2 regions of the Bradyrhizobium sp. McL0616 genome follow, and region 2 is predicted to be linked to the other one. Evidence: predicted binding sites of a transcription regulator. Region 2 holds the regulator's gene; the other holds the start of a gene.

Region 1 (8,983 bases), 3.5 Mb from region 2:
ATACCAGATTACATAGATACCGGTTGGCCATTTCGCGAAGGCCGTGGAGAAGGCTTCGCCCAGCCGTTCGAACTCATCCTTCGCTTCGAAGGACGGATCGATCAGCACCAGCCCGCGGCGCTCCTTTGGCGGCACGAAGGCCGGCAGGGCCACCCAGCCGTCGAGATCGACCACGCGAGCCTGTTCATCGCGGCGCAGCACGCCGATCAGCGCCTTGCGTGCCTTCGGCTCGAGCTCGCAGGCGACGAGGCGGTCTTGCGGTCGCATCAGGCCGCGCGCGATCAGCGGCGAACCCGGATAGGCCTTGAGCTCGCCCTTCGGATTGTAGGCGCGGACGATGTCGAGATAAGGCTTTATCAGCTCAATGGTCTCGTTCGTGAAGCGCGCCTGCATCAGCCGCGCGATCCCGGTCAGCCACTCGCCGCCACGCTGCGCCTCGTCGCTTTCGAGATCATAGAGGCCGGCGCCCGCATGGGTGTCGATGACGCGGAAGGCGGCCGGCTTGTCCTGCAAATAGGTCAGGATGCGCGCCAGCACGATGTGCTTGATGACATCGGCGAAGCTGCCGGCGTGAAAGGCGTGACGGTAGTTCATGACGGAGCGTTACGACATCGGGCGATGAAAGTAACTGTTGTCATTCAGGGATGGTGCGCCTCTACCCACCCCTGATCGGCGGCATCGTCAACTGGTCGCGGCGGCAGGCGCGGCGGTCGATCTCCTCGCAGGCGCGGAATCGCAGATCCTTGCTGAGGCAGATGCGGACCTCGGAGAGCCGCGTCCGGTTGCAGGTGACCGAGACGGCGGCATTGCTCAGGCCTGGATTGGCCTTGATGAAGGCTTCCTCGACCGCGGCCGGCGCCACCGTCTTGGCCTCCGTCAGGTCGAGATATTCGGCCGGAATCTTGATCGCGGCACGGGCCTTTCGGATCGTCTCGAAATAATTGCGGTCGGTGAGCCCGGAGCAGGTACCGTGCTTGTCCCATTCGTTGAAGATCAGGCCCGGCGCCGGCATCAGATCGAGCATCGAGGAGACGATGTTGCGGTTCAGCCGCGGCGACGGCCGCTGGCAATATTCCGGGAAGCCGTTCTCATATTGCGGCCACAGGCCGTGCACCACGAAGGCGTAGGGCCGCCCGCCGCACTGGACCTGCGAACGCCCGCCGCGCTCCGCCGCTTCCTCGCAGAAGGACGGCGACCAGGACAGCGACAGCACATAGAAATCGAATTCGCCGGGCGTGTTTTGTCGCCTGTCCTGGGCTTTTGCCATACCGGCGAGCCCAATCAGCCCGGCCGCAAGGGTCAGGGCGAGGGTCACCGAGATCATCAGGCGAGAAAACGAATGCAATCTGGAATGAAACATGGCAACGCCCCTCAACTAGACTGTGCAAAGAGCCTAGCAGGCGATAAGAACATTTCAAGAACAAAATTCAAGCGGCCAAGGTCCGGCTGCTTGATCGATCCGAATCAGGGTTTTGCCGCGCGGCAGGACGGATTGTAGGCCCAGTTGCGATCGAGCCCGACCACGCACCATTCGACGCCCTGGCCGAAGCTGGCAAAGCCGCCGTCCTCGATGATCGAGAAGTGCACCTTGCGCACCTTGCCGTCGTTGAGCATGGCCTCGCCCGTGCAAAAGCGGCGCGGAATGTTGTCGGACGCCCAGGGCCGGAACGCGGTCTCGTGAACCGCCGAGAAGCCCGTGATCTTCAACGACGAATTCCAGAACGAGCTTTCCTTCTCCCAGAACTGGGTCGCGATCGTCGGCAGCGCCTTGTCACAATCGGCGACATTGCCGTCATAGCGCGGCCCGCTCAGCCAGAAGTTCAGCTCCAGCGGATTGGCGGCCTTGGCCTCACTGAGCGACAGCGCCCCGAACATGAGGCCGAGCACGGCGGCAAAGCGGAGCGATTTCAGGGAGGTCGAGGCGCGCATGGGCAATCCAGACAGCATGATCTGCGGAAGCCGGACGGTGACGCGAAGGGCGGGGGAGGTCAAGTGCAGCGCGGCAACACTTGCCGACGAGTTGACCATAACGTCGCAGCAAGCGGCCTATCCGTTCTTTCCACCGCCGCGCCGGCACCGTAAGCTGCCCCCAGCCAATTGGAGTGACGGGAATGCGAATCATTGCGGCCGCGGGCCTTCTTGCCTTGGGTATGATGGCGAGCCAGTCGGCGCGCGCCGATCTCCTTCCGGTGCCGCCCTTCAAGGGCAACGACACTGGCGGCATCATCGCCTATTCATTGGCAGCTCAGGCCGATGCACGTCAGGTCGCGGTCGATCACTGTGCTCGCTACGGCAAGGTGGTCAAATTCCTCGCAGTGCAGGCCTATGAAGGCGGCTACATCTCGTTTGCCTGCCGCTGGGTGCCCTATGGCGCGGCCGACCGGCCGATCCGCACGCTCTACTGAGGCGTTTTTCGGAACGCCAAGCTAACGCCACGACGTCTCAGTCGGGAGCCTCTCCTATGACGCGCAAGCTTGCTTTGCTCGGTTCGGCCGTTTGGCTCGTGTTGTCGGCAGGGGCTGCCTGCGCCGACGATCTGCCGGTGCGCAAGGCCGGTCTTTGGGAATTGAAGATGGTCAGGACCGGCTCGGCGATGCCGGACATGACCATGCAGCACTGCACCGACGAGACCGTCGACAAGGAGATGAACAACAACGTCTCCCCGATGGCCAAGCAGATCTGCTCCAAGCAGGACATCAAGAAGACATCAACCGGCTATGTCAGCGATTCCGAGTGCAATGTCGCCGGCATGAGCACGACCTCGCATGCCGAAATCATCGGCGACTTCAATTCCGCCTACACGGTGAAGACGTCGTCGCATGCGCAAGGCGGCGCGGCCGGCGCGGCGGGCCGCGACACCGCCGTGACGCTCGAAGCGAAATGGCTCGGGGCCTGCAAGCCGGACCAGAAGCCCGGCGACATCGTGATGCCCGGCGGCTTCAAGATGAACGTGCGCGACGTCGACAAGCTGAAAGCGCTGCTGCCGAAGTAGGCGAGATCGTAGCCTGGATGGAGCACAGCGAAATCCGGGGCACTTTCTCCCTTCGCGCAAAGGGGCCCGGATTGCGCTGTGCTCCATCCAGGCTACGTCGGCTTACACCGGAATCCGCACACTCGCCCTTAATCCGCCCATCGGGCTGTCGCCGAGCGTGATGTCGCCGCCATGGGAGCGGGCGATGTCACGTGCGATCGCAAGGCCAAGGCCCGTGCCGCCTTCGTCCTGGTTGCGGGCGTTGTCCAGCCGCAGGAACGGCTTGAACACCTCTTCGCGCAGATGGATGGGAATGCCGGGTCCGTCGTCGTCGACCGTCACGGTCAGATAGCGGTGATCGCGCTGGCCGGTGATGGCGATGCTCTTGCCGTAGCGCGCGGCATTGGTGATGAGGTTGGCGAGGCAGCGCTTGAATGACGCCGGCTTCACGGTGACCACGGGCAGGCCGTGGAACGTCACCGTCGCGGTGTGGCCGTGGCGTTCGGCATCGCTGCGCAGTTCCTCGAGCGCCTGCGACATGTCGGTCGGCTGCGACTGCTCGCCGGAATCGCCGCGGGCAAAGGCGAGGTAGTCCTCAAGCATCATCGACATCTCGTCGACGTCCTTGCGCATGCCCTCCATCTCGGGGCTGTCGCCGATCAGCGCCAGCTCGAGCTTGAAGCGGGTCAGGATGGTGCGCAGATCGTGGCTGACGCCGGCGAGCATCGCGGTGCGCTGCTCCATCGTGCGTTCGATGCGCGATTTCATTTCAAGGAAGGCAATCGACGCGCGTCGCACCTCGCGCGCGCCGCGCGGCCTGAAGTTCGGCGCCTCGCGGCCCTTGCCGAAACTTTCGGCGGCGTCCGCAAGCCGCAGGATCGGTTTGATCTGGTTGCGCAGGAACAGCACTGCGACGATCAAAAGGATCGACGACGTGCCAACCATCCAGAACAGGAAGATCTCCGAGTTCGAAGCGTAGGCGGCGCTGCGCTGTGCGAACACGCGCATCACGGCGTCGTCGAGCTGGATGCGGATCTCGACGAGATTGGAGCGGCCCACCGTGTCGATCCAGAACGAGCGCCCGATCTGGCGGCCGAGCTGTACCGACAGCGTCTGGTCGAGCAGCGAGAAGAACGGTTTTGGCCCCGGTGGCGGCATGTCGCTGGCGGGCAGGAAGTCCACCACCAAGCCTAAGCGCTGCTGCGCGATGCGGCGGATCTGGTCGCGGTCCTTGTCCTGCGGATAGCCCTTGTAGACGTCGATCAGGGCGGCGATGTCTTGCACCACCGCGGCCGACAGGCGGCGTGTCACCGTGTTCCAGTGCCGCTCCATGAACACGAAGGCGACGACCGATTGCAGGATCACCATCGGCACGATCATGATGAGGAGCGCACGGGCGTAGAGGCCGGTCGGCATCCAGCCCTTGAACGCATTGCCCATCCAGCCATTGGCGGCGGAGACGCGCCCGGCGGCGCTTCGCAGCAGCGTCAGGCTGGTATCAATCGTGCTCATTGGTGGCGCTTCACTGCTACTTGCTTACGGCGAGGCCACGAGCCGGTAGCCGATGCCGCGCACCGCCTGAAGGAACAGCGGATTGGCGGGGTCGGTCTCGATCTTGCGCCGCAGGCGGTTGATCTGCACGTCGACGGCGCGCTCGTTGACGCTGCCGTTGCCGGTGAGCGCGCTGCGCGGCACGGTCTCGCCCGGGTTCTCCGACAGGATCCGCAGCATCTCGCGCTCGCGATCGGTGAGGTGGATGACCTCCTCGCCCTGGCGCAGCTCGCCGCGATCGAGATGGTAGATGTAAGGGCCGAACGCGATCTTCTCGACCAATGCTGCCTGCGGCGGCGGCGCAGCGCGCTTGAGGATGTTGTTGATGCGCAGCGCGAGCTCGCGCGGCTCGAACGGCTTTGCGACGTAATCGTCGGCGCCGATCTGAAGTCCCTCGATGCGGGCTTCGGCTTCATGGCGCGCCGTCAGCATCACGATCGGCACCGAGGAGGAGGTCCGGATGAAGCGGGCGAGATCGAAGCCGGTCTCGCCGGGCATCATGACGTCGAGGATCAGCAGGTCGAAATGCAGGCCCAAAAGCTTCGAGCGCGCGTCGCCGGCGCTCGCGGCGGTGGTGACACGATAGCCTTCGCTGGCGAGAAAGCGCGACAGCAGGTCGCGGATGCGGCGGTCGTCGTCGACCAGCAGGAGATGCGGGGCGTCGTCGGCCGGTTGCGCCGGCGGGCGGGCGAGCGTGGCTGCGAGCGGCACGGTTACTCCTTTGCGTCTTGATTGACGGTGGCGAAGATCGTCTCCAGCACCTTGTCCGGATCCTCGCGGTCGATCATCGCGCGCAGGAAGCGCTTGACGGTCTCGGCATCCTGCGGCGCCATCTCGGCCAGCGCCTTGGTGATCCGCGTGGTCTGCAGGCCGGCGAGCTTCTGCACCAGCGCCTCGCCCTTCGGCGTCGCAAAGAGCAGGCGCTGGCGGCGGTCATTGTCGCCGGTCTTCTGCACGATATAGCCCTCGTCCAGCAGCTGCTTGAGCACGCGGCCGAGCGACTGTTTTGTGATGCGCAGGACGTCGAGGAGATCGGCGACCTTGAGCCCGGGATAGCGATAGACGAAGTGGATGACCCGGTGATGGGCCCGGCCGAAGCCGAACGCCTCCAGCTCCTGGTCGGGATCGCCGACGAAATCGCGATAGGCGAAGAACAGCAGCTCGATGATATCCCAGCGCAAATTGCTTCCTTCCGGCGCGGCCGGCTTGGGCTCGGCGGCGTCATGAGAGGGAGTCGCGAAATTTATGTCAGGCATATTGACGTATCTTGGGTTCAATGTTACAAAACGATCAGCCCGTACGAAACTTTAGATCGTTTCGCTTCGGGTGGCATTTTCAAGGGCGGCCGGGGAGTGCCAACAGGCGGCGCCGACCGGATCAGATCTGCCGTGCGATTGTCGAGCGGCTTTTCGGCAAAACATACTGGACTTCCGCCTTCCGCAAAAGCATGTCCTCGACGGACATGCTGGCCACGGAAACCGGCCGTAACAAGGCTGGCGGTGGTTCGGCCAGAAACCTCAACAAGCCAGCCGGGCCCGGAACGGGCAGGCGGGCGCCAGAACAGCGCCGCCATCGGCAGCGGGAGCCAAGGACATGAGCATGAAATTCGATATCCAGCCCGCATCCAATCCGACGTCCGAAAAGGACCGTGTGGCCAAGCTCGTGGACCCCGGCTTCGGGCGGGTCTTCACCGATCACATGGCGGTGGTCCGCTACAACCAGGCCAAGGGCGGCTGGTATGAGGCACGCGTCGAGGCGCGCGCCAATTTCCAGATCGATCCGGCCGGCGCCGTCCTGCACTACGCCCAGGAAATCTTTGAAGGCCTCAAGGCCTACAAGCGCGACGACGGCGGCGTGAACCTGTTCCGCCCCGACGCCAATGCGCGGCGTTTCAAGGACTCCGCCGACCGCATGGCGATGGCGCAGATCCCCGAGGACGTCTTCACCGAGGCGGTCGAGCAGGTCGTGCGCATCGACCGCGCCTGGATACCGGGCGGCGAGGGCAGCCTTTATCTTCGGCCCTTCATGATCGCGAGCGAGACCTTCCTCGGCGTGAAGCCGTCGTCCGAATATATCTTCGCGGTGATCGCCTCGCCGGTCGGCTCCTATTTCAAGGGCGGGCCTGCGCCAGTGTCGATCTGGGTGTCGGAGAATTACACGCGCGCCGCGGTCGGCGGCACCGGCGCGGTCAAATGCGGCGGCAATTACGCCGCGAGCCTTCGCGCGCAGGCCGAAGCCATCCAGCACGGCTGCGACCAGGTCGTCTTCCTCGACGCGATCGAGCGTCGCTATGTCGAGGAGCTCGGCGGCATGAACGTGTTCTTCGTGTTCGAGGACGGCTCGCTGTCGACGCCGCAACTCGGCACGATCCTGCCCGGCATCACCCGCGACTCCATCATCGCGCTGGCGAAGGATGCCGGAAAGACGGTGCGCGAGGAGCCGTATTCCCTCGACCAGTGGCGCAAGGATGCTGCGAGCGGCAAGCTGAAGGAAGCGTTCGCCTGCGGCACCGCCGCCGTGATCTCGCCGATCGGCAAGGTGCGCTCGGTGAGCGGCGATTTCGAGATCAGCGGCGGCGTCGCCGGCCCCGTCGCCATGGGCCTGCGCAAGCAGCTCGTCGACATCCAGTACGGCCGCACCAACGACCCACACAGCTGGATCAAGAAGGTGATTTGAGCCCCGATCTCTTCCCCTCTCCCCCTAGCGGGGCGAGGGGAAGAACACTCCGGTTGCCGCATCGCGCGTCGGCTGGTAAACGCCCGCATGGTCGAAAAACCCAAAAAACCCCAGAAACTGAAGGCGCGGCTGCCGCGCGGGCTCGAGGATCGCGATCCCGCCGCGATCCGGGCGACGCGCGAGATGGTCGAGAAGATCCGCGCCGTCTACGAGCTCTACGGGTTCGAACCGGTGGAGACGCCGGCGATGGAATACACCGACGCGCTCGGCAAATTCCTGCCCGACCAGGACCGTCCAAACGAGGGCGTATTCTCGTTCCAGGACGATGACGAGCAGTGGATTTCGCTCCGCTACGATCTGACCGCGCCGCTGGCGCGCTATGTCGGCGAGCGATACGGGACCGATGGCCTGGTCCTGCCCTATCGCAGCTACCGCGTCGGCTACGTCTTCCGCAACGAAAAGCCCGGCCCTGGCCGCTTCCGCCAGTTCATGCAGTTCGACGCCGATACGGTCGGCTCGGCAACGCCCGCGGCGGATGCCGAGATTTGCATGATGGCCGCCGACACGATGGAGGCGCTCGGCATTGCGCGCGGTTCCTATGTCGTGAAGGTGAACAACCGCAAAGTGCTCGACGGCGTGCTGGAAGCCATCGGGCTCGCAGGCGATGAGAACGCCGCTCGCAGACTGACTGTGCTGCGCGCAATCGACAAGCTCGACAAGTTTCCCGCCGACGAAGTGCGCAAATTGCTCGGTCCCGGCAGGTGGGATGGTGGCGAAGAAGGCAAGGGCGACTTCACGAAAGGCGCCAATTTGAGTGCGGCGGAGGCTGATGTTGTCCTCGCCATCACCAAACCGCGCGACGATTGGAAAGAGGCAATTGCGGCGGCAGATGTCTACCTGGCCAAGAGCGAAGTCGGTCAGGCCGGCGTGAGCGAGCTGGAAGAGATTGCCAAACTGGTCACGGCGTCGGGTTACGGTGCAGACCGCATCCGCATCGACCCCTCCGTCGTTCGCGGTCTCGAATATTACACCGGTCCCGTCTACGAGGTCGAACTCCTGCTCGAGACCAAGGACGAGAAGGGCCGCCCCGTGCGCTTCGGCTCGGTCGGTGGTGGTGGCCGCTATGACGGCCTGGTCTCGCGCTTCCGTGGCGAGCCCGTGCCAGCCACCGGGTTTTCCATCGGCGTGTCGCGGCTCCAGGCCGCGCTGACGCTGCTCGGCAAGCTCGATACACGCCCCGAATTCGGCCCTGTCGTCGTCACCGTGTTCGACCGCGACCGCGTCGCCGACTATCAGAAGATGGTGGCAAGCCTTCGCAACGAAGGCATCCGCGCCGAGCTCTATCTCGGCAATCCCAAGAACATGGGCAACCAGCTTAAATATGCCGACCGCCGCAACGCGCCCTGCGTCATCATCCAGGGCTCGGATGAAAAGGCGCGCGGCGAGGTGCAGATCAAGGATCTGATCGAGGGCGCGAAGGCGGCCGCCGCGATCGCCTCCAACCAGGAATGGCGCGAGAGCCGCCCGGCGCAGTTCTCGTGCAGCGAAGCCGATCTCGTCGCGAAAGTGCGAGAGGTTTTGGCGCGCCATGACGTAAGCTGGGGCTAGCCATTCGCAAGCAGCGTCATGCCCGGGCTTGTCCCGGGCATCCACGTCTTGTTTGATGCATCCATCGTGAATGGCCGGGGTATGCCCGGCTGTCGTGACAGCAGCAGGGAGAAGACAATGCCTGAGATCACCGTCAGCATGGCCGAAGGCCGCACCGATGAACAGAAGGCCGGCATG
Region 2 (8,983 bases):
CGCGCGCTTACCGCCCGCAGCGGCGTAAGCGTTTGCAGCGTCCTCCGCCACAAACGACGACGAATTGGCTGGCGCCTGAGCAGCACTGTCGCCACGCCCTGCGATGAACGGGTCCGTCAGCAGCCCCATGAACTGGCCCATGGCATCGAACGTCGCCTGCTGGGATCCGCTCGCGAGCTCGCCGGAGGCCTGGGTGAGATTTTGCGGAACGTTACCGGCGAATATCGCGCCGAGCGGACCGGAGCCATTGCCCCGCGCGTTGAAGCCTGCATCGAGCCCGTTGGCCGCCGCCCGCTGATTGATATTAAGCCCGGGAATCTGACCGAGCGCTGACGAGAGATTTAGCAGCACGTTGCCGCCCGAATAGATCAGCGAGCCCGCGATTCCGGAAGGCGTCACCAGGGAATCAAACTGTGTCCCGTTCAACCCGGCTGAGATCAGGATCGTATAGGATTGGCCGAAGGTGTATGAATTCGTTGGTGAGGTCACGCGTACAGTGCCCGCCAGGGTCGCCAGCCCGGTCACGTTGGTTCGGTCGGACGTCGTTTGCGATACTTCGACCATGTAGCTTGCAGCGGCGGTAAACGCGAGACTGCCTTGCACCGTCAACGTTCCGATGGAATTGCCCGGGGCAAGCGTGCCGCCGTTGATGAACGTATTGCCGACAAGGCCGTTGCCGCCGAGTGTGCCGCCGGCATTCACCGTGAGCAGCGAGGCGGATACGATCGAGCCGTTGACGCTGAGCGTCCCCGCGTTGACGTTGACCGGCCCTGCGAAAGTGCTGGTGCCGACCAGCGTCCAGTCCGAGCCGCCGACTTTATCGAGGTTTGAGAATCCCTGATATTGCGGTCCGATTGCGCTGGCATCGAAGGTCGCGTTGGCGGCGCCGCCGAGCTGAAGTCGATCGCTGCCCGTTCCGAGCACGTTGCCGTTGACGGCGTAGCCCGAAATCAGCGTCAGGATATTGTTGGCGCCGTCGAACTGGATCGCGGTGCCGCCGGTTCCCGTGACGGTATTGGAGACGGTCACCGTGGAGAAGCCGGTCCCGGCCGCCGAAACATGGATGCCGATGACGCCGGACACGCTGCCGGTCGGAGCAACGACGATGTTGCCGTTGCCACCGCTGCTCGACGCGGTAATGCCAGTGCCGGTACCGGCAACGACGTTGCCGACGCCGGTCACCGTGACATTGCCGCTACCGAGAGTTTGAGCGATGATGCCGTTGTTGCCGCCCGAGACGTTGCCGGTGCGGTCGACCAGCACGTTGCCGCTATTGGCGCTGCCCTGGATCTGCGCGAAGATTGCCGTTCCACCCACCGCCGTCGCGGCGGTGTCGCCGGAACCGCCGACATGAACGCCGGCGTTGGCCGCAGACACGGTGTTGTCCTGACTGGCGTGGATGCCGGCGAGTCCGCCGGTGATCGCGCCGGTGCCGGTCACCATCACCGAACCGCCACTGCCCAGGGCGACGACGGCCTGTCCCGACGAGAACACATTGGCGTTGACGGTGACGTCGATGATGCCGGTGCTGGCAGGGTTGGCGATGGTTGCCTCGATCGCCGGGCCGAAGATCGGGGTGATGCCGCCGATTACCCCCGCTGTGGTCACAACGACATTGCCGCCCCCGCCAGATGACTGCGCAATGATGCCGCCGATATGGGATGATTCAATCGTGCCGGCCGCCGTCGTGGTCACCGTGACGTCGCCAATGCCACTGGTGGACGCGAGGACACCGCCTTGCGTGGCGCTGATCGCACCCCGCACATTGACCGTGACCGCGCCGTCGACACCGACCGCGTGGATCGCAATGCCGTTGGTTCCCGTCACAGCGGCGGATGTCACCGTCACCGCGCCGGTCCCGGCGGCCGAGACGTCGATGCCGACGGCACCGGATACGTTGCCGGTCGGAGCAACGACGACGTTGCCGTTGCCACCGCTGCTCGACGCTGTAATGCCAGTGCCGGTACCGGCAACGACGTTGCCGACGCCGGTCACCGTGACATTGCCGCTACCGAGAGTTTGAGCGATGATGCCGTTGTTGCCGCCCGAGACGTTGCCGGTGCGGTCGACCAGCACGTTGCCGCTATTGGCGCTGCCCTGGATCTGCGCGAAGATTGCCGTTCCACCCACCGCCGTCGCGGCGGTGTCGCCGGAACCGCCGACATGAACGCCGGCGTTGGCCGCAGACACGGTGTTGTCCTGACTGGCGTGGATGCCGGCGAGTCCGCCGGTGATCGCGCCGGTGCCGGTCACCATCACCGAACCGCCACTGCCCAGGGCGACGACGGCCTGTCCCGACGAGAACACATTGGCGTTGACGGTGACGTCGATGATGCCGGTGCTGGCGGGGTTGGCGATGGTTGCCTCGATCGCCGGGCCGAAGATCGGGGTGATGCCGCCGATTACCCCCGCTGTGGTCACAACGACATTGCCGCCCCCGCCAGACGACTGCGCAATGATGCCGCCGATATGGGACGATTCGATCGTGCCGGCCGCCGTCGTGGTCACCGTGACGTCGCCAATGCCACTGGTGGACGCAAGGACACCGCCTTGCGTGGCGCTGATCGCACCCCGCACATTGACCGTGACCGCGCCGTCGACGCCGACCGCTGAAATGGCCGAACCATTCGATGCCGTGACCGCGCCGCCGACAGTTGCGGTTATCGATCCCGAGCCGGTATTGCCGAGTTGCAGGCCGCTGCCTGCGCCGGTGGCTGTCACCGTACCCACGCCGCCATACGTGACCGCGCCGCCGTTGCCAACGAGCTGCAACGCATTCACGTTTTGCCCGGTCGTGACCGTACCGGCGTTGGTGAAATTGATCCCGCCACTGGCTTTGGTCGTCACGAGATCAAGGCCAAAGCCATCGATCGTAACGCCGCTGCCGACTTGCCCGATCAGGTCGGCGTTGAACGACTGAATCCGGGCGACCGTGGCGATGCCCGTACTGTTGTTGGTTGTGTTCGTCGTCGTGGTATCAGCCGCGCAGGTCACCGAGACCGGATCGGTGCCCGACGTCGCACAAGCAGCCAAGGCTGGCGCGGTCGCAAGGATACTGGCGACGAACAGCACAGCCGATCCCGCCGCCGCGAGCAACACCGCCGGCTGCCGCGCGCAGAGACATTCCCCGATCATCAGCCCCACCCGCGGCTACAACTCGCCGCGCCCGCCCGTTTGTTCGATTCGATTTCAGGGCCGCTCATCTTAGGAGCCGAGCGAATCATCACAATGCGCAAAGCATCCAAAACCGTCGCGCGTCGGGCGCAAACTTATCGCTTGTGCCTGATCGGCAACAAACCGTCGAACGAGCACAATAACCAGGCGCATTCCCTGCATCGGCGATTTACGCGAACCGGCGAACGTCGTCATGTTCACGGTAAATTAAGGGGTTGCGGAACACATATCGAACATATAGTGTCCGTTCATGATTTGTTTCGAGCATGTAGCGGCTTATTGCTGAATTCAGCGTCTCGGAATCGAACGACATCAACCGGGGGATTTTGGTCGAGATGTTAACGCGCAAACAATACGAGCTTCTGCGGTTCATCAGCGAACGTCTAAAGGAAAGCGGCGTGCCGCCCTCCTTCGACGAGATGAAGGACGCGCTCGATCTGCGCTCGAAATCGGGCATCCATCGCCTGATCACCGCGCTCGAGGAACGCGGCTTCATCCGGCGCCTGCCCAATCGCGCCCGCGCCATCGAGGTGATCAAGCTGCCCGAGCTCCAGGCCGCCGCCGGCAGCCGCCGCGGCTTTACGCCCAGCGTCATCGAGGGCAATCTCGGCAAGGTCCGCTCCAGCGCGTCCGCGGACGAAGGCGAGCGCCCTGTTGCGGTGCCGGTGATGGGCCGGATCGCGGCCGGCACGCCGATCGAGGCGTTGCAGACCCGCAGCCACACCATCAGCGTACCGCCGGACATGCTCGGCTCGGGCGAACACTACGCGCTCGAAGTGCGCGGCGATTCCATGGTCGAGGCCGGCATCCTCGACGGCGACATGGCCCTGATCCAGCGCAACGAGAGCGCCGACACCGGCGATATCGTGGTGGCCCTGATCGACGACGAGGAAGCAACGCTCAAGCGCTTCCGCCGCCGTGGCGCCTCGATCGCGCTCGAGCCCGCCAACGCCTCCTATGAGGTCCGCATCCTGCCGCCCAACCGGGTGAAGATTCAGGGCAAGCTGATCGGGCTGTACCGAAAGTACTGAGTCTTCTGCGCGCCGCCGATTGGCGACCGCGCGCTAACGATTGGAGCGGACGATTGTCCGCTCCGGCTGGATAGTCCTTCTGGTTTTGCACAGATTATCCGGCCACCCCTCCCGCGCTAGATCTTCGGTACGCCGCAAAGAAGCACGCATTGCTTCGCAGGCCTTTGAGAGACCGAGGAGACAAATGTGCGCAAGATCATTCTGAGCACAGTCACGATGGCGCTGATCGCAGCATCAGCGTCGCAAGCCTTCGCCGCGCAGTCGCAGTACCACGTCCGCAAGGCAGCGCAGGCAACCACCGGCGAGCAATTCCGCAATGCCCGCAACGCGGTCGAGCCGGCGCAGCCAGCCTGGCAATATTCGGGTTGGTCGGCACCTGCCGGCCGCTAACGTCGAAGCTCCCAGAATGCACGAAGGCGGGATTTGTTCCTCGCGCATTTGAAAAAAATATTGTGATGGCAGCCTACGGACCCAAGCCGCAGATTTGCCCACAACCCAGCAGACGTTTGCAGGCTTCCACTCTGATAGGGGCCTGTGCCTCAGAAGAGGCGCGGGTTGCTATCTCGAATGAGGAGCACCCTGATGTGTGACTACAGCCTGCACGCCGTCGCGACGCGCCCCGCAGAAGTCGGCGAGACGATCGTCACGACAACCTTCCGCGGTACCTCGACGCGCGGCTTTGCCTCCGAAGCCGACATGTCCGTCGCGGTCTGCCTGCTGCCGGGAACGGAGCTCGCCTTCGCCGACAGTGTCCGCTACGACAATCGCTGGATCTGGACGCGCACCATCAACTCGCGCGTCGGCAAGTTCGGCAAGATCGATCCGCACATTCCCGATCGCCATCATGACGCGATCGAATTCCCCGATGGCAAATACGTGTTGGTGACACAGCTCGTCGAAGGCCAGCGTGCGACCGTGCTGCAATTGCCGGTGACCCAACAAGTCGGCGAGCGCGAGCACAAGCCGCAGATCGTCGCCGACAGGCAGCCGACCATCACCCGCCTGCCGATTGGTTGACACCGCCATCCCCGGCCGCCAGGTCGGAGCCAGGATTGAAATGTCCATCGCCGGCCGCGGCCGGCGGTATGGAGTTGCTTGCACCTCGCATCCGACCGAGAGAGATCAGCCCACCGCACCTGCACGTCGCACGAAGTTTGCGCTGCCCTGCCTGAATTTTGAACGTCCGTTCCGCAAGCAAATGGCCGATGCTGTTTCCGACTTGAGGCGGCGGACACGTTCGATGAAAACCTTCCTTCGCGTCGTTGAACTCTGGGTGCCTGACCGGACCCGCATGCGGCTGGAGTTTGGCGGCGGCCTTTACAGCGAGGGCCTGTCCGCCTTCAAGGCCGTGAGCGAAGATCTGCGCTTCGGATATGACGAGGGGCTTCCCGGCAAGGCCTGGGCGAGCCGCCATCCCGTGATCCTCACCGAATTCGCCAACTCCTATTTCAAGCGCACCGACCAGGCCGTCGAGGCCGGCCTCACCTGCGGTGTGGCGGTGCCGGTGTTTGCCGGCGAATTCCTGCAAGCCGTCATGGTGCTGTTCTGCGGCGACGACGACGCCCATGTCGGCGCGGTCGAGCTATGGCATAACGACCTCGATGTCTCGCACGAGATGGGGCTGGTCGACGGCTATTATGGCAGCGCCGAGATGTTCGAGTTCAACTCGCGTCACACCAAATTCCCACGCGGTTTCGGCCTGCCCGGACGCACCTGGAAAGCGGGCCTGCCGCTGATCATCAAGGATTTGCATGACGCCAAGAGCTTTCTGCGCTGGGAAGACGCTGCCAAGGTCGGGATCAATCTCGGCGTCGGCGTTCCCTACCGCATCGGCACCGACCACACCTGGGTCCTGACATTCCTCTCGGCGCAGGCAACCCCGATAGCACGCCGCTTCGAGATCTGGGTTCCGAACGAGGCCCGTTCGGCTCTGGTGTTTCGCGCCGGCGATTGCAGCGCGCAGACCGACCTCGCCGCGCTCTATGGGACCAAATCCATTCCGCGCGGCGAAGGCAGCATCGGCGGCGCCTGGGCCACCGGCATGCCCGCACTCAACGACGACCTCGCGCATGACGGCTCGATCGCGGCCGTGGAGGCGCGCGCAGCCGGGCTGAGCCGGATGGTGGTCCTGCCGGTGATCGGCAACGCCAGGCTCGAAGCGATGCTGGCCTGGTATCTTTAGCTAGCTCAATCCTCGGCCTGCTGATCGGCCTCCGCCGGCGTTGCGTCCTTGCTGCGCGGCGCGGCCGTCTTCGGTGCAAGGCTTCCGTCGAAATCTCCAGCACCGGCGGTAGCCGGTGACCAGGGACGATCGGCGCCCCTGGCCCTCACCGCCTGAACCGCAAAACCGTCGCCACGCCGCGTCAGCGCCAGCGCGCCGAGGCTCACGAGACGCGGCCGATCGACCACCATGGCCGCGCAGTCGGGCGGCGCAGGCCTTGCGGTCACCACCAGCGCGGCGCGGCTGCAATCATCGGCCAGCGCGTCGATGTGCAGCGCCAGCGCGACCAGGCGGCCGTCGGCAAGCGGCGTCACGCAGCCTGAATCATCGCACGACACGTCGCTAGCGAGGGAGCCGCTCCCGGCATCGCGCGGATCGGCGTCGGCCGCCAGCCACTCCTTGAGCATAAAGCTGTCCTTGTTCGTCCTGATCAGATGCAGCTGCCCGTCGCTGCCCCTCACCGCAATGCTCTGGCCGTCACCCGCGATGAGAATGTCGGGTTGCCGGACAGATAAACCCCAAAGGATCGCAACGAACAGCACCAGCGCGCCCGACCAGCGCAAGGGCGTCCGCAACAAGCCCATCAGGATGAGCCCGAGGCTCGCTGCGATCAGCGGCGCGGTGCCGAAGGCGCCGACGTGGCCGACCGCGCCGGGCAGCGCTGCCACCCAGCGCGACACCGCAACCATCCAGTCGATGCCGATCCCCATCAGCCACCAGAACACGCGGTCGAGCCCAAAGGGCGCTGCGAGCAACCCCAACAATCCCGCGGGCATCACCAGCGCTGAGACCACCGGCATCGCCCCGAGATTGGCGAGCACGCCGAACGGCGTGACACGGTGAAAGTGGAAGGCGGCATAGGGCGTGGTCGCCAGCCCCGCGATCATCGAGGCCATGAACAGCATCGCGATCTCGCGCCCGCCCCACATCGCGATCCGCGCGGTCGCCGAATGATCGGGCGACGCAAACAGGTTCGGCATGCCGATCTGCACCAGCGCCACCAGCCCCAGCGTTGCCGCGAACGACATCTGAAAACTCGGGTGCACCAGCGCTTCCGGTGCAACCGCAAGCACGATCAGCGCGGCCACGGCCAGCGTGCGGAACGTGATGGCGCGGCGGTCGACCATGACCGCGATCAGCACCACCGCGGTCATGAAGAACGATCGTTGCGTGGCCACTTCCGCGCCGGACAGCAACAGATAAAACGCAGCAGCAAACAGCGCCGCGGCCGCCGACCATTTCTTGATGGGGAAACCGCCCGCCAATCCCGGGATCAGAGCCAGCAGCGCGCGCACCGCAAAAAAGACGACGCCGGCGACGACCGCCATGTGATAACCGGAGATTGAGAGAACATGGCCGAGACCCGAGATGAACATCGCGTCGTTGACGGGCGTGGTGATGGCATCGCGCCGGCCCGTGAGCAGCGCGGTCGCGATCGCGCGGTTGTCGCCGTCGAGCGTCGCCCGGATGCGCGCATCGATCGTATCGCGCAGCCCCTGCATGATCGCGGCGTAGCGCAACCTGATGCCCCCGGTCTCCGGCGGCGCCGCCACCGTGATGGCACCCATTGCAAAACCGGAAGCGCCGATGCCCTGAAAGAACATGTCGCGGGAGAAATCGTAGCTGCCGGGCCGCAGCGGCGACAGCGGCGGCATCAGCCGGGCCTTCAACTGCACGAAGCTGCCGACCTCGGGGGCTGTGCCCTTGCGCACCGACAGCCGCACACGCTCCAGCTTGATGTCGCCGCGTGGGGTCTCCATCGCGGTGACGCGGAGCACGAAACGGTCTGTGCGTTCTCGGATGTCACGCGTCTCGACGAAGCCCGACAGCGACACCGAATAGAGCGGCTTTGTCAGCACGATATGGTCGATGCGCGCCGTCTTCCAGGTCGCCATAGCGAAGCCGGCTACGACCGCGGCGATCATGATCGCGGGCGCAAACAGCCGGCTCCGCCGCAACAGAACTGCGCCAAGCGTGAGCGCGACCGCAGCAACGACAGAGAGTACCGGCTCATGATCAGCCGCAAAGTAGACCGCGATCCCGCAGCCGAAGGCGATGGGCGCCCACGGGAACAGCCGCCCGGCCCCAGCCTCTGCGCGTGCCCATTCGCGCAGCGTTTCGACGAGCGAGGGCCAAAGGCCAAAGCCCGCCGGCACAAAGCCGCCAGCGGACGCGGTCCGGCCGACAGGCCAAGTCCCCGCGCCCCCGCCCACGCTCCCTTGGGACCGTACTGGCCGGCCCGGCTCCGCCATTCCCTGCACCCTGCGATACGTGACGGTTGCGGAGGCTACCGGAACGTGCAGCGATGCGAATAGAGTACGGATCAGGAACGGGCGGTGGAAAAGCCCTACTTTTCCTCTTCCATCGTCACGGCGACATCGGCCTTGGCGGAGAGGCGAACCTTGTTGCCCTCGATATCGGCGACAAGCCCCTTGTCGATGAAGTGATGGTGGCCCTTGTGGCTGCCTTCGCCGCTGTCCTTCTTGGTCAGCTTGATGCGATTGCCTTCGACCTTGTCGACGGTGCCGATGTGGACGCCATCGGCGCCGATGACTTC

What was found. The regulator LexA, encoded in region 2, represses DNA repair genes until DNA is damaged. The targets are predictions, from matches to a motif close to TGTTCNNNNTGTGTTCNG.
Region 1: a site for LexA is predicted at 1,406-1,423, ahead of ACPPVR_RS37400 (ribonuclease T2 family protein). Genes of this name have one in related genera too.

Annotation. Positions count from the first base shown of each region.
Region 1 is NZ_CP188255.1:7,741,919-7,750,901, reverse strand. Features, by position in the region: gene ACPPVR_RS37405 (23S rRNA (adenine(2030)-N(6))-methyltransferase RlmJ) at 1-594, opposite strand, end outside; gene ACPPVR_RS37400 (ribonuclease T2 family protein) at 656-1,360, opposite strand; gene ACPPVR_RS37395 (hypothetical protein) at 1,465-1,929, opposite strand; gene ACPPVR_RS37390 (hypothetical protein) at 2,112-2,405, shown strand; gene ACPPVR_RS37385 (DUF3617 domain-containing protein) at 2,462-2,992, shown strand; gene ACPPVR_RS37380 (ATP-binding protein) at 3,095-4,483, opposite strand; gene ACPPVR_RS37375 (response regulator) at 4,508-5,233, opposite strand; gene ACPPVR_RS37370 (MarR family winged helix-turn-helix transcriptional regulator) at 5,236-5,778, opposite strand; gene ACPPVR_RS37365 (branched-chain amino acid aminotransferase) at 6,116-7,198, shown strand; gene hisS (histidine--tRNA ligase) at 7,286-8,806, shown strand; gene ACPPVR_RS37355 (tautomerase family protein) at 8,924-8,983, shown strand, end outside.
Region 2 is NZ_CP188255.1:4,248,545-4,257,527, reverse strand. Features, by position in the region: gene ACPPVR_RS20675 (autotransporter outer membrane beta-barrel domain-containing protein) at 1-3,135, opposite strand, end outside; gene lexA (transcriptional repressor LexA) at 3,510-4,205, shown strand; gene ACPPVR_RS20665 (hypothetical protein) at 4,392-4,595, shown strand; gene ACPPVR_RS20660 (hypothetical protein) at 4,788-5,222, shown strand; gene ACPPVR_RS20655 (GAF domain-containing protein) at 5,446-6,387, shown strand; gene ACPPVR_RS20650 (ComEC/Rec2 family competence protein) at 6,393-8,678, opposite strand; gene ACPPVR_RS20645 (DUF2171 domain-containing protein) at 8,774-8,983, opposite strand, start outside.